DNA from 2 places in the Amycolatopsis sp. NPDC021455 genome. Region 1 is predicted to be linked to the other one. Evidence: riboswitches for the same ligand, from Rfam matches in the RefSeq annotation. Region 1 holds a riboswitch; the other holds the start of a gene.
What was found. A riboswitch is a leader RNA that binds a small molecule or an ion and turns the genes downstream of it on or off. The one in region 1 is predicted to bind thiamine pyrophosphate.

Region 1 (7,383 bases):
CCCAGCTCACCGAGCCGCGCGCCGACGGTTCCAGTCCCGTGATCGCGCGCAGCAGCGTCGACTTCCCCGAGCCCGACGGGCCGAGCAGCGCCAGGACCTCGCCGTCGGCGATGTCCAGCCGGGCATCGCGCACGGCCGCGAATGATCCATAGTGGACAGTCAGGTCCCGCACCGACAGCGCCATCAGAACTCTCCCACCCCGCCGCGCCCGAGCCGGTCGATCAGCGCGACCGCCAGCACCGTCACGAGCATCAGCAGCGCGCAGGCCGCGTACGCCATCTGGTTGTTCAGCTCTCCCGGGCGCGCCATCAGCGTCGCGACCGCGACCGGCAGCGTCGGCGCCGTCGGCCGGGCGAGGAAGCTCGTCGCGCCGAACTCGCCGAGAGCCACCACGAACCCGAACCCCGCGGCCGCGACCAGCGGACGCAGCGTCAGCGGCAGGTCGATCTCCCGCCACACCCGCAGCGGGCTCGCCCCGAGCGTCGACGCGGCCTGCCGCAGCCGGACGTCGACCGCGCGCAGCACCGGCAGCACCATCCGCACGACCAGCGGGATGATCACCAGCGCCTGAGCCAGCGGCACCAGGTAGGGCGACGTCCGGAGGTCGCCGGGCAGCGCGTCGAGCGTCACCAGGTAGCCGAACCCGACGGTCACCGCCGACACCCCGAGCGGCAGCATCAGCACGGCGTCCATCGTCTCGCCGAGCCCACGCGCGGCCTTCGTGGCGGACCGGCGCAGCGCCACCAGCACCACGGACGCGAGCACGCCGACCACCATCGCCAGCAGCGTCGCGTCCACGGCCACCTTCAGCGAGTTCAGCGCGGCGTCCCAGCCGGACACTTGCAACGCGCCCTTCTCCCCGGTGCTCGTGAGCGCCCGGTAACCGGCGAGACTCCAGCCGTCCTCAGTGGACACGGACTCGGCGAGCAGCGCGACGATCGGCGTCAGCAGCAGTCCCAGCACGACGCCGGCGGCCCCGACGACCCACCACTCGCCACCTCTCGGCCGCCGCACACCGCCGGAGCCGATCCTGGCGCCCTCTTTGCGCCGCCGTGCCAGCCCGCCGAGCACCAGCGCGGCGACCACGGCCGCGAACTGGATCAGCGACAGCGCCGCCGCGCCCGAGAGGTCCAGGAGGTCGACCGTCCGCAGGTAGATCTCGGTTTCCAGGGTCCGGTACCGGGCGCCGCCGAGGATCAGGACGACACCGAAACTGGTGGCGCAGAACAGGAACACCACGGCCGCGGCCGACGCGATGGCGGGCGCCAGCGCGGGCAGCGTCACCGACCGGAAGGCCCGCCACGGCGAGGCGCCCAGCGCGCGGGCGGCGTCGGCCGTCCGCGGATCCAGCCGCGCCCACAGCCCGGCGACGGTCCGCGCGACGACGGCGACGTTGAAGAAGGCGTTGGCCAGCACGATCGGCAGCACGCCGCCGTCCGGCCACAGCGCGCGGAACGCGAGCCCGACGACGACCGTCGGCAGCACGAACGGCACCAGCACCAGCGTCCGCGCCAAGCCGACGCCGGGCAGCCGCACCCGCGCGAGCAGGAACGCGACCGGCAGCCCGGCCAGCACCGCCACGGCCGTCGACGCGGCCGCCGTCGCGACGGTGAACCAGGCCAGCTGCCAGGTCCGCGGGTCGCCGAGCACGACGTCGAGTCCGCCGGCGGCGAACCCGCGGCCGACGATCGCCACCACCGGCCAGGCGAAGAAGACGACCAGGAAGCCGATCGGTGCGAGGCCGAGCAGCGCCAGGCCGAGCCCGCGGGCAGTCCGCGGCGGGGCCAGGACTGCTGCTTTTCGGGGGTTCCGGGTGGCGGAGCCCCCGGCCCGGGGCGGAGGCCCGGATGTCACTGCAGGAGCGTGCGCCATTCGTCGATCCACTTCTCGCGTCCGGCCTGCACCTGGTCCGGCGGCAGCGTCTGCGGCTTCTGCGGCAGCGGCGCCACCTGCGCCCAGCCCGCGGGCAGGTCGACGCCCTGGCGCGCCGGGTAGACGTACATGTTGGCCGCGACGGTCGCCTGGAACTGCTGCGAGAGCAGGAAGTCGACGACCTTGCGCGCGTTCTCGGCCTGCTTGCCGTTCGCCAGCACGCCGGCGTACTCGACCTGCCGGTAGCAGGTGTCGAGCAGCGCCTTCGTGCGCGGCTTGCCGTCGTCGCCGACCTCGGCGGCCGGTGAGGACGCGTACGAGACGACGATCGGGCGCGGCCCCTTGCCGGACGAGCCGGAGAACTGCTTGGTGTAGGCCTCTTCCCAGCCGCTGACCACCTTGACGCCGTTGGCCTTGAGCTTGGCCCAGTAGTCCTTCCAGCCGCTGTCGCCGAACTTCGCGATGGTGCCGAGCAGGAAGGCGAGCCCGGGCGACGCCGTCGCCGGGTCCTCGGCGACCAGCAGGTCCTTGTACTTCGGGTCGGCCAGGTCGTCGTAGGTCGACGGCGCCGGGATCCCCTTGGCGGTGAAGTAGTTCGTGTCGACGTTGACGCAGACGTCGCCGACGTCGACCGCGGAGAGCCGGTGCTCGGGGTCGACGGCGTAGCGCTGCGGCCCGCGGTCGGCCTCCGGGCTGGTGTAGGGCTCGAAGACGCCCTCGGTGAGCGCGCGGGAAGCGAAGGTGGAGTCGACACCGTAGGCGACGTCGCCGATCGGGTTGGCCTTCGTCAGCACGAGCTTGTTGGTCAGCGATCCGGCGTCGCCCTGCTTGAGCACGGAGATCTTGATGCCGGACTGCCGCTGGAACGCGTCGAGCACGTCCTGCGGCGCCAGGAAGGAATCGTGCGTGACGAGGGTGACGGTGGGCGTCTGCTGCGAGCCACCGTCACCGCTCGACAGCGAGCATCCCGCGGCGACGGCGCCGACGACGGCGATGGCCGTCGCAGCCCTGCGTTTCATCTACCCTCCTGCACTTCGCCGGACGAGGAGGTCGAGCCCTCCCATCGCCGGCATGATCCGGTCAGGTGCGAACGGTCGCGGGTGACCCGCCTCTCAGCCCGGCTCACCGGACTCCCGTGGCAAAGGTGCAGCGTAGTCGAGGACGGACGACCATGGAGACATGACGGAAATCTTGAGCGACTCCGAGGCCGACGGACGGTTGGGTGCCGGTTGGACGCGTTCCGGATCGGTGATCTCCCGGGAGGTGGAGCTGGCGAGCTTCCCGCAGGCGATCGAAGTGGTGAACCGGGTGGCGGAACTCGCCGAGGCCGCCGACCACCACCCGGACATCGACATCCGCTGGCGCACGCTGACCTTCCGGCTCAGCACCCACTCGGCGGGCGGCCTGACGGAGAAGGACTTTTCTTTGGCGGCCCAGATCGACTCGGTCATCTCGGGACTGTGATCTCGGTAACGCTGAGTGCACTTTTCCGGGGGTTTGACGTCTCTCGGTTACCGGAATCTTCGGGAGGGAGACAAGACATGACCCAGGCAATCGTGGTCGGAACGGCGGCGTTCGCATCGATGGTGGCGGCGGCCGGCGGTGTGCTCTGGTTCACCGCCCGCAACCGCCGTCACCTGGACGGTTGAGAGTTCGATCACAGAGGCTAACGCCGGGCATGATCGGCGCGCTGTTCCTGCGGAAGCATCGGTTTCACCCTGTGAGGAACACCCGTGAACAGCACTCTCACCGCCGCCCAGCGCGCCTGGATCAACGCTCTTGCCCCCGCGGTGGTGTTGATCGCCATCGCCCTGCCGGGCCTGCTCGGCTGACAGCGACGCCGCCGCCCCGCTTCAGGGCAGCGGCGTTTTCGTCATCACCCGACCCGGATCCGGTCGGGCGGCGGAAAGGCCGCCGGTGGCTCGTCACCGGTAGACCAGTACTCCAGGCAGGACAGGTGCCCCTCCTCGGCGAAAACGATGAGCCCGCCACCGGGCACGTCGGCTTCGACCGCGACCGGGGCGTCGGCGACCACCGCGACCGGCAGGGTCCGGTCGACTTCCAGATTGATGCTCGGGCAACCGCAGCCGCAGCGACCGGTCACCCGGGCCGTGGCGGCCTGCGCCCGCAGCTCCACCGCACCGGGGAAGTCCGCCGCGAGCAGCGTGTCCAGTGTCGTCCGTTGTGTCCAGTGTCGTCCGTTCGTTCGGCGTGAGCGGACGGGTCGAAGCGTCGCCCACGATCAGTAGCGGGACATGTTCGGGATCGTCTTCTCGGCGAGCCCGATGAGATCCTCGACCTTCGCCACGTCGGCCGTCACGTCCTCGGCGGTCACCGCGGGCGCCTCGGAAGAACGGTAGGCGACTTCGTTGCGCCGGGCCCGCATCCGGTTGAAGGGACGCAGAAGCGACCCGAGCGGCGGATCGAGCTGCGCGAGGACCGCTTCGTAGACGGTTACGTGGCCACCACGGCTCGTCGCACGCAGGCCTTGGTTCTGCAGCACGGCCGCCAGCGCACGGCGTGCTCCGTCGTACGCCAGCGTGTAGGCGCCTTCCGGATCCGAATCCAGCAGCTGCCGCGCCGAAGCGACGTGCGTGCGGGCCCTGGCCAGCTCCGCCTCCGCGGCCTCGCGCGAAGCCGGGACGTGTTCGAGGGCGCCGCGCGCGATGAGCGCGTCGATCGTCGCGCGGCCCTGGTTCCACCGGGTCATCGGGTCTCCTGCTCGAGAGGCAGCGGGATCAGCGGACGCTCACGCACGCTGGTGAGAAACGGATCGGTGCTGCTGCTCGCCGCCCACGACGACGGCGAGATCCGGTGGACGTTGACCTCCCGGCCCAGCCGTCGCGACACGCCCTCGGCCAGGTCGAAGAGCGCGTCCGGGTCGGGCGAGCCGACGACGAGGACGTCGACGTCACCGGGCGGCGGTCCCGGCTCGCCGCTGTAGCGCGCGGCCCAGGACCCGTAGATGTAGGCCTCACGCACGCCCGCCAGGCCGGAAAGCGCCTCGGCGAGCAGCGGCATCGGCCCGAACGTGACCGCGAGGACCTCGCTCAACGGCCGGTAGAGCGGAGTGTCCGTACGGGCTTTGACGAGCCGGCTGCGGCCCACCCGCCGGTCTTCCAGGATGCCGCCGGCGACGAGCCGTTCGACCTCGCGCAACACGGCCGTCGGCGTGACAGCGCAAGCCTCCGCGAGCTCGGTGATGCTGTACTCGCGCTCCGGGTGCAGCAGCACCAGCGCGAGCAGCTCGCCCTGCATGCGCGAACGCAGCAGCGGCAGAAGGCTCGGCGAAGCTTTCATTGGGCGCAGTATATCCTGCGCCCAATGAAAACAACAGTCAGTAGTTGACGCTCACTCAGACGTTGAAGCGGAACTCGACCACGTCGCCGTCGGCCATGACGTAGTCCTTGCCCTCCATGCGGACCTTGCCCGCCGCGCGGGCCGCCGCCATCGAGCCCGCCTCCATCAGGTCGTCGTACGAGACGATCTCCGCCTTGATGAAACCGCGCTCGAAGTCCGTGTGGATGACGCCCGCCGCCTGGGGGGCCGTCGCGCCCTGGGGGATCGTCCACGCGCGGGACTCCTTCGGGCCCGCCGTCAGGTACGTCTGCAGGCCCAGCGTGTGGAAGCCCGCGCGGGCCAGCGAGTACAGCCCCGGCTCCGGCTGGCCGACCGACTCGAGCAGCTCGCGCACCGACTCCTCGTCGTCCAGCTCCAACAGCTCCGCCTCGACCTTCGCGTCGAGGAACACCGCGTCCGCCGGGGCGACCAGCTTCGTCAGCTCCTCGCGGCGCGCGTCGTCGGTGAGCACCGACTCGTCGGCGTTGAAGACGTACAGGAACGGCTTCGTCGTCAGCAGGCTCAGCTCGCGCAGCGCGTCGAAGTCGACTTCCTTCTGCGCCTGGAAGAGCGTGCGCCCGGCGTCGAGGATCTCCTTCGCCTTCTGGGCGTTGTCCAGCGCGGGCTTGTTCTCCTTCTTCGTCCGGGCTTCCTTCTCCAGCCGCGGCAGCGCCTTGTCGAGGGTCTGCAGGTCGGCGAGGATCAGCTCGGTGTTGATCGTCTCGATGTCGCTCGACGGGTCGATCCGGCCGTCGACGTGCACCACGTCGGGGTCGTCGAACACGCGGATGACCTGGCAGATCGCGTTGGCCTCACGGATGTTCGCGAGGAACTTGTTGCCCAGCCCGGCACCCTCGGACGCGCCCTTCACGATGCCCGCGATGTCCACAAAGGACACCACAGCCGGGACCGTCTTCTCCGACTTGTACAGCTCGGCCAGCTTGTCCAGCCGGGGATCCGGCAACGGCACGACGCCGACGTTCGGCTCGATCGTCGCGAACGGGTAGTTCGCGGCGAGCACGTCGTTGCGGGTCAGCGCGTTGAACAGGGTGGACTTGCCGACGTTGGGCAGGCCGACGATACCGAGGGTGAGGCTCACGACCTCGCAGTCTACGTGTCCGCCCCGGCCGGGCCCCACGCACCCAGCGCCGTGACGGATTTCCGCCAGCGGCGGCGCTGAGCTGCTGACATGCTCGGATCCATGGTCACCGACACGCTCGCACTCTGGCGCGACGCCGAACGCTGCTACCGCGTGGTCACCGCCCGCGACTCGCGCTTCGACGGCCAGTTCATCATGGCGGTCCGCACCACCGGGATCTATTGCCGTCCGTCGTGCCCGGCGTCGACGCCGAAGGCGCGGAACGTCCGCTTCTTCCCGACGTCGGCGGCCGCGCAGGCCAACGGCTTCCGCGCCTGCCGCCGCTGCCTGCCCGACGCCGTGCCCGGCTCGCCGGATTGGAACGTGCGCGCCGATCTCGCGTCACGGGCGATGCGCCTGATCGCCGACGGGACCGTCGAGCGCGAAGGCGTCCCCGGCCTCGCGCGGCGGCTCGGCTACTCGGAACGCCAGCTCGGCCGGGTGCTCACCGCCGAACTGGGCGCGGGACCGCTGGCCCTGGCGCGGGCGCACCGCGCGCATTCGGCGCGGCTGCTCATCGAGATGTCCGAGCTGCCGCTGACGGACGTCGCCTTCGCGGCGGGCTTCTCCAGCGTGCGGCAGTTCAACGAGACGATCCGCGAAGTGTTCGCGACGACGCCTTCGCAGCTTCGCGTCTCCGCGGCTTCGCGACGGGGACGCCAGGGTGACGTCAGCGGGACGCGGCTCAGCCTGCGGTTGCCGTTTCGGCCGCCGTTTGACGCTTCGGGGTTGCTTCGCTTCTTCGCGGACAACGCGGTGCCGGGCGTCGAGGAAGTCACTTCGGAGTCCTACGCGCGCAGCCTGCGGCTCGCCCACGGCACCGGAGTCGTGCGGCTGACGCCTTTGCCCGACCATGTGCGCTGCGAGCTGCGGCTCACCGACCTGCGCGACCTCGGCAGCGCGGTCAGCCGGGTGCGGCGGCTGCTCGACCTCGACGCCGACCCCACGGCGGTCACCCGCGTCCTCGGCGCCGACCCGGTACTGGCCCCGGTGGTCGCGGCCGTGCCGGGAATCCGGGTGCCGGGTGCGGTGGA
Region 2 (7,383 bases), on a different contig from region 1:
GCCGCCGGGCCGCTGCTCGGCGGCTTCCTCGTGCAGGTCTGGTCGTGGCGGCTGGCGTTCCTCATCAACGTGCCCATCGCCGTGGCCGTGGTCCTCATGGCGCGCAAGTTCGTCCCCGAATCGCGGGACCCGGACGCCACCGGCCACCCGGACTTCGGCGCCGCCGCGCTCGGCGCCGTCGGCCTCGCGGGGATCACCGGCGCGCTCGTCGAGGCGCCGGGACGCGGCATCGGCGACCCGATCGTGCTGGTCGCCGGGCTGGTGGGGATCGCCGGGCTGGCCGCGTTCGTCGTCGTCCAGCACCGGTCGGCGGAACCACTCGTGCCGCCGTCGCTGTTCCGCGACCGCACGTTCACGCTCTCCAACGCGCTGACGTTCGTCGTCTACGCGGCCCTCGGCGGCGTCATGATGCTGCTGGTCATGCAGCTGCAGGTGTCCCTGCACTACTCGCCGACGGCGTCCGGCCTGGCCGGGCTGCCGCTGACGGTGATCATGCTGCTGCTTTCCGGCCGCTCCGGCGCGCTCGCGCAGCGCATCGGCCCGCGGACGCAGCTGGTGGCCGGCCCGATCATCGTCGGCATCGGGATGCTGCTCATGCTGCGCATCGCGCCCGGCGCGTCCTACCTCGGGACGGTGCTGCCGGCGGTGGCGGTGTTCGGGCTCGGCCTGGCGACGGTCGTGGCCCCGGTGACCGCGACGGTGCTCGCCGCGGCCCCGGACCGCTACGCCGGCGTCGCCTCGGGCGTCAACAACGCCATCGCGCGCTCGGGCGGCCTGCTCGCGGTGGCGGTGCTGCCCGCCGCGGCCGGGCTGACCGGCGAGGCGTACGCCGACCCGGTGGCGTTGACGGCGGGCTGGCGGACGGCGCTGGTCATCTGCGCGGCACTGGCGATCGCCGGCGGCCTGATCGCGCTGGGCATCCACAACGGCGTCCTCGAACCGCCGTCACCCGCGAAGCCCGACGACGAGTGCCCCCACCTGGGCGAGTGCTACCACTGCGGCGTCGAGGGCCCGCCGACGCACGTCCGCGGCGGCGGGACCCCGGTCGCCGGCTCCTAGCCCAAAGCGCCCCAATGTGGCGTTGGTTGCGTCCAACGCACCGAACGCCACATTGGGTGCGTCAGACGCACCGAACGCCACATTGGGGCGCTTGAGGCGACCACTGGTCAGGCGACTAGCCCGCGAGGATCTCGGCGAACATCGCCGGATCCGCGTTGCCCCCGGAGACGACGGCCACGGTGCGGCCCGCGGGCAGCTCGGCGGCGTGGGACAGGTACGCCGCCGTCGTCACCGCGCCGCTGGGCTCGGCCACCAGCCGGGCCTGCCGGGCCAGCGTGCGGACGGCGTCGCGGATCTCGTCCTCGGTGACCGTCACCATGTCGTCGACGACCTTCCGCAGGTGCGCGAAGGTCAGGTCCGACGGCTGCGCGCGCAGGCCGTCGGCGATCGTGCGGGCCCGGTCCGCCACCGGCCAGTCGGCGCGGTGGCCGAGCCGCAGCCCCTCGGTCGTGTCGGCGGCCAGCGCGGGCTCGACGCCGATCACGCGGGCGTCGGGGCAGCGGGCCTTGATCGCGGTGCCGACGCCGGAGGCCAGCCCGCCGCCGCTCACCGGCACGAGCACGACCTCGACGTCCGGCAGGTCTTCGGCGATCTCGAGGCCCACCGTGCCCTGCCCGGCGATAATGGCCGCGTCGTCGAAGGGCGGCACGAGGGTCAGCCCGCGTTCGGCGGCCAGTTCGTGCGTTTTTTCCTCGAGTTCGCTGATCGGCACCTCGATGACTTCGGCGCCGTAGGAGCGGGTGGCGGCGACCTTGATCCGCGGCGCGACGTCCGGCACGACGATAACCGCGGGCACGCCGTACCGCTGCGCGGCGTACGCGACCGCCTGCGCGTGGTTGCCGCTCGAGAAGGCGATGACGCCGCGGGCGCGGACGGCGTCGTCGAGAGCGCTGATCGCGGTGAACGCGCCGCGCACCTTGAACGCGCCGACCGGTTGCAGATTCTCGGGTTTGAGCCACAGGGTCTTGCGGGGATCCCATGTCTGGAGCAGCAGGGGCGTGCGCACGGCGACACCTTCGACGCGCTTCGCGGCGGCCTCGATGTCTGAGATCGTCACCAGTTCCATCTGCCGAGTATGTCAAGAAACCGTTCGGTCTGGAGTGTCTAATTTGGACAGACGGAGTGGTGCTCCTCACGCACCGGCAACGTGGGGAGTTCCTCACGCGCCTTAGACGTTGGACAAGGGAGAAGACGACTACCTAGATCGGGATCATGAGCAAGGAGAACGCAGCGGCTTCGGAGGAGAAGGAAGAGAAGTCGGGCCTGCGGATCGCGCAGGTCCTGGCGGCGGCGCTGGCGGCGGTGACCGCGGCGCTGCTCGGATCGACGTTGGGCGTGGCGGGCACGGTGGTCGGCGCCGGCGTGGCGAGCGTGGTGTCGACGGTCGGCAGCGAGCTGTACCTGCGCTCGCTGCAGCGAACCCGCGAAGCGGCGCTCAAGGCGCGCCAGCTGGCCACGTCGGGAATCCGCCGGCGCGGACACGCCGTGGACATCACCGACCAGCCGACGGTCCAGCTCAAGCCGCCTCCGGACGAACCGCGGCTGTCGTCCCGGCTCCGGAAGCTGCGCTGGCCGCTGATCATCGGCACGAGCGCCGTGGCGTTCGTGGTGGCGATCCTCTCGATGGTCGGCGTCGACGCGGCGACGGACGGCAAGGTCGCGGGCGGAACGGGCGCGAGCGTGGGCAAGATCTTCGGCGGCGGATCAGGCACGACGGACAAGACCCCGTCGACGACCCCGACGGCCCCGACGGACGACACGCAGGTTTCCCCGACGGAGACGACCACGACGCCCTCGGCCACGTCGACGACTCCGACGACCTCGTCGGAGTCCCCGACACCGACCCCGAGCACGACGACGCAGCAGCCGTCGACCTCGGCCCCGGCCACGACGGCGACGCCGCCGACCAGCAAGGGCGCGGCCGCGACCACTCCGGCCCCGTGAAGGCCATGAGGGGCACCTTCATGGACACAAGAGCCATGAGGGTGCCCCTCATGAACGTCAGACCAGGCGGGCGCGCAGCTCCCGCGCCGCTGCCTCGGGGTCCTCGGCGTCGGTGATCGCCCGGACCACCACGATCCGGGACGCCCCGGCCTCCAGCACCGAAGGCAGCCGGTCCGAGCCGATGCCGCCGATCGCGAACCACGGCCGGTCCGGGGCCCAGGCCGCCGTCGCGCGGACCAGGTCCAGGCCCGGTGCCGGGCGGCCCGGCTTGGTCGGTGTCGGCCAGCACGGGCCCGTGCAGAAGTAGTCGACCCCGGGCTCCGCGGCCGCGGCCAGGGCCTGGTCGAGGGAGTGCGTCGACCGGCCGATCACCACCTCGTCGCCCAGGATGCGGCGGGCCAGCGGGACCGGGATGTCGTCCTGGCCCAGGTGGAGCACGTCGGCACCGACCGCCAGCGCCACGTCGGCCCGGTCGTTCACCGACAGCAACGCTCCGTGGCGGGCGCACGCCTCCGCCAGCACCTCCAGCGCCGCGATCTCGCCGGCCGCCTCCAGGGCGCCGGTCTTGTCGCGCAGCTGGATGACGTCGACGCCGCCCGCGAGGGCCGCGTCGGCGAAGGCAGCCAGGTCCCCACGCGAAGTGCGGGCGTCCGTGCAGAGGTACAGGCGTGCCGCGTCGAGGCGGGCTCGGATCTTGTCACCGGAGAGGGCAGGCATAGCGGCGACCGTACCCCGCGCGTTAGGGTGGACGTGTCCGCACGGGAGCCCGAGGCACGGGCTGAGAGGGAGCTGCCGCTCCGACCGTGGAACCTGATCCGGGTCATGCCGGCGCAGGGAGCGTGATTCCATGACGAACCTGGCAGTGGTGGGCGGCGGCGTGATCGGCCTGTCCACGGCGTGGCGAGCCGCCGCGAACAACCACCGGGTCACCCTCTACGACCCCGAACCCGTCCGCGGCGGCGCGTCCTGGCTGGCCGGGGGCATGCTCGCCCCCGTCACCGAGGCCTGGCCGGGCGAGGAGGACGTCCTCCGCCTCGGCGAAGAGTCACTGAAACGCTGGCCGGACTTCGCCCGCGACCTCGAGGAAGAGGGCGTCGACCCCGGGCTGGCCGGGCACGGGACGCTCGTCGTCGCCTTCGACAGCGCCGACGCCGGCTACCTGGACATCCTGGCCGGCCACCTCCACGAGCTCGGCCGCGCGGCCGAGCGGCTCACCGGCCGGGAGGTCAAGCGGCTCGAACCCGGCGCCGGATCCGTCCGAAGTGGACTTCACGTGCCCGGCGACCTGGCCGTGGACAACCGGAAACTCCTCAACGCGCTGTACGCGGCCTGCGAAAAGCGAAACGTCCGGTTCCGGCGTGAGCGCGTCGAAGAGCTCCCGGACGCCGAGGCCGTCGTGCTCGCCGCGGGCGCCTGGACCGGGCGGCTGCACCCGCTGCTCGCCGACGCCGTCCGCCCGCTCAAGGGTGAGATCCTCCGGCTCAGGCCCCGCCGCGGGTGCCTGCCGCCGCCCACGCACACCGTCCGGGCCGTCGTCGAGGGCCGCCCGATCTACCTCGTCCCGCGCGGTGACTCCGAGCTCGTCCTCGGCGCCACCCAGTACGAGGCCGGGTTCGACCAGGCCGTCACCGCACGCGGCGTGCGTGAGCTGATCGAGGGCGCCGAACGCGTCTTCCCCGCGATCACCGAGTACGAGCTGGTCGAGACCGCCGCCGGCCTGCGCGCCGGCAGCCGGGACGCGCTGCCGTACCTCGGCGCCTTGGACGGCAGTGTTTTCGCCGCCACCGGCCACCACCGCAACGGCCTGCTGATGGCCCCGGTGACCGCGGACGCCGTGGTCGCCTGGCTCGAGGGGGAGAAGCCGCCCGAGGGGACCGAAGCCGCTTCGCCCGCCCGCCTGCACCAGAAGGAGCACGTCTGATGGAGATCAAGGTCAACGGCGAATGGACGGAGTTCCCCGACGGCGCGACCGTCGCCGACGTCCTCGACGCCACCGGCGGGCAGCGGCCGGGCATCGCCGTCGCGGTCGACGGCGTCGTCGTCCGCCGTGCCGACTGGTCGGCCACCGCCGTGCCCAAGGGGGCGGGCGTCGACGTGCTCACCGCGGTCCAGGGAGGCTGAAATGGACGAAGAACCGCTGGTCATCGGCACCTGCAAGCTGACGTCCCGGCTGATCATCGGCACCGGCGGCGCCGCCAACCTCGCCGTCCTCGAACGCGCGCTGGTCGCGTCCGGGACCGAGCTGACCACCGTCGCCATGCGCCGCGCCGACGCCGAAGGCGGCTCCGGCGTCCTCGAGCTCCTCCGGAGGCTCGGCATCGAGCTGCTGCCGAACACGGCGGGCTGCCGGACGGCCGCGGAAGCCGTCCTCACCGCGCAACTCGCGCGGGAGGCCCTCGAGACCGACCTGATCAAGCTCGAGGTGCACGCCGACGACCGGACGCTGCTGCCGGACCCGATCGAGACCCTCGACGCCGCCGAACGGCTGACCGCCGACGGGTTCACCGTGTTCGCCTACACGAACGACGACCCGGTGCTCGCGCTGCGGCTGGAGGAGGCCGGCTGTGCCGCGGTGATGCCGCTGGGCGCGCCGATCGGCACCGGCCTCGGCATCCGGAATCCGCACAACATCGAGCTGATCGTGTCGCGGGCGAACGTGCCGGTGATCCTGGACGCCGGAATCGGCACGGCCTCGGACGCGACGCTGGCGATGGAGCTCGGCTGCGACGCCGTGCTGCTGTCCACGGCCGTCACCCGGGCGGCGGACCCCGAACGGATGGCGTCGGCGATGCGCGCGGCCGTCGTCGCCGGTCACCTGGCCCGCGGTGCGGGGCGCGTGCCGCAGCGCTTCTGGGCGCAGGCGTCGAGTCCACCCCGGTGAACCAGGGCGCCTTCACGCCGAGCGCGCACCGGGAGCCCGTAAGGTGGACGGCATTTCCGGTGAGGGCAGAAGGAGCCAGCCGTGACCAGCACATCGGTCCAGGACGTCTCGGGCAGGTTGTACCTCGCCGTCGGCAGGCTGTCCCGGTCACTGCGGCAGGCGGGCGTGCCCGGGCCGGGCCACGGCGCCATTTCGGCCCTGGCGACGCTGGTACACGCCGGCCAGCTCCGGCTCGGTGACCTCGCGGCGAAGGAGGGCGTCGCCGCGGCGACGATGTCGCGGATCATCGCGTCCCTGGTCGAGGCCGGGTACGTCAGCCGCGAGTCCGACCCGGTCGACCGGCGGGCGTGGCTGGCGAAGGCGACCGAAGAGGGCGAGCGGCTCGTCTCCGGCGTCCGCTCGACCCGGGTGCAGGAGCTGAACCGGCGTCTCGACCGGCTTTCGCCCGAGCACCGCGAAGCCCTGACGGCGGCGATCCCGGCTCTCGAGGCCCTGATCGCGGACGACTAAGCCGCCTGCTCGCGCCGCAGTTCGGCCAGCTCCGCGCGCAGGGAGCGGAGCTCTTGGAGGATTTCGCGGTTCGCGGCGGCCTGCGCTTCGGCCTGCTTCGCCTCTTCCTCGCGGATGTCCTGGCGCAGTTCGTCCTCCATGCCGCTGACGACGACGGCGATGAACAGGTTCAGCACCGCGAAGCTGGACACCAGGATGTAGACGACGAAGAAGATCCAGGCCATCGGGGCCTGTGCCATGATCGTCTTCGCGATGTCCGGCCACGCCTCGCCGGTCATCACCTGGAACAGCGTGAACAGCGACGTGCCGAGGTCGCCGAAGTCGCCCGGGTCGATGCCGCCGAACAGCTTCGTCGCCATCACGCCGGCCACGAAGATGATCAGCGCGAGCAGCGCGGCGATCGACGCCATCCCCGGGATCGCGGCGAGCAGCCCGGAAACGACCTTCCGCATCGACGGCACGACCGAGATCAGCCGCAGCACCCGGAGCACGCGCAACGACCGCAGCACCGCGAACGGCCCGGTCGCCGGGATCACGGCGATGCCCACCACCAGCAGGTCGAAGATGTTCCAGTTGTCGCGGAAGAAGCCGCCGCGGTAGGCGTAGAACTTCGCCAGCAGTTCGGCGACGAAGATGCCGAGCGCGATGTGGTCGAGGACGTGCAGCAGCCCGCCGTAGCCGTCCATCACCGACTTCGACGTCTCCATGCCGAGCGTGACCGCGTTGAAGACGATCACGGCGATGATGAAGTTCTGGAAGCGGCGGTCCTCCAGGACCTTCGCCACCCGCGCCCGCCCGGTCAAGGCCGTTCCCCTGCCTGTTCGAGGATGTAAACGGGCAAATCGTAACGGTGGCCTCCGCTGTGCCAGGAGTCACAGGCCGGATTGGGCGGATAGCTTCGGCTTGCCGCTTTTCGGCCGGAGTTTTCCGCTGAAAGAAGGGCTGGTCAGTCCTTGGTGTTCCTCCGGGCGCGCGGGTTCTGGTGCAAG

Region 2: it holds a riboswitch for thiamine pyrophosphate, as region 1 does, so the genes downstream of both, thiO (glycine oxidase ThiO) here and AB0G28_RS29555 (thiamine ABC transporter substrate-binding protein) in region 1, are expected to answer to the same signal.

The regions. Positions count from the first base shown of each region.
Region 1 is NZ_JBFACT010000032.1:80,912-88,294, forward strand. Features, by position in the region: gene AB0G28_RS29545 (ABC transporter ATP-binding protein) at 1-184, opposite strand, end outside; gene AB0G28_RS29550 (iron ABC transporter permease) at 184-1,749, opposite strand; gene AB0G28_RS29555 (thiamine ABC transporter substrate-binding protein) at 1,851-2,891, opposite strand; TPP riboswitch at 2,914-3,019, opposite strand; gene AB0G28_RS29560 (4a-hydroxytetrahydrobiopterin dehydratase) at 3,052-3,336, shown strand; gene AB0G28_RS29565 (hypothetical protein) at 3,749-4,009, opposite strand; gene AB0G28_RS29570 (hypothetical protein) at 4,115-4,582, opposite strand; gene AB0G28_RS29575 (ArsR family transcriptional regulator) at 4,579-5,172, opposite strand; gene ychF (redox-regulated ATPase YchF) at 5,228-6,310, opposite strand; gene AB0G28_RS29585 (AlkA N-terminal domain-containing protein) at 6,413-7,383, shown strand, end outside.
Region 2 is NZ_JBFACT010000075.1:26,756-34,138, reverse strand. Features, by position in the region: gene AB0G28_RS42465 (MFS transporter) at 1-1,059, shown strand, start outside; gene AB0G28_RS42460 (threonine/serine dehydratase) at 1,175-2,125, opposite strand; gene AB0G28_RS42455 (hypothetical protein) at 2,272-3,003, shown strand; gene thiE (thiamine phosphate synthase) at 3,061-3,720, opposite strand; TPP riboswitch at 3,752-3,857, shown strand; gene thiO (glycine oxidase ThiO) at 3,851-4,924, shown strand; gene thiS (sulfur carrier protein ThiS) at 4,924-5,124, shown strand; gene AB0G28_RS42435 (thiazole synthase) at 5,126-5,884, shown strand; gene AB0G28_RS42430 (MarR family transcriptional regulator) at 5,966-6,394, shown strand; gene AB0G28_RS42425 (ion transporter) at 6,391-7,197, opposite strand; gene AB0G28_RS42420 (hypothetical protein) at 7,341-7,383, opposite strand, start outside.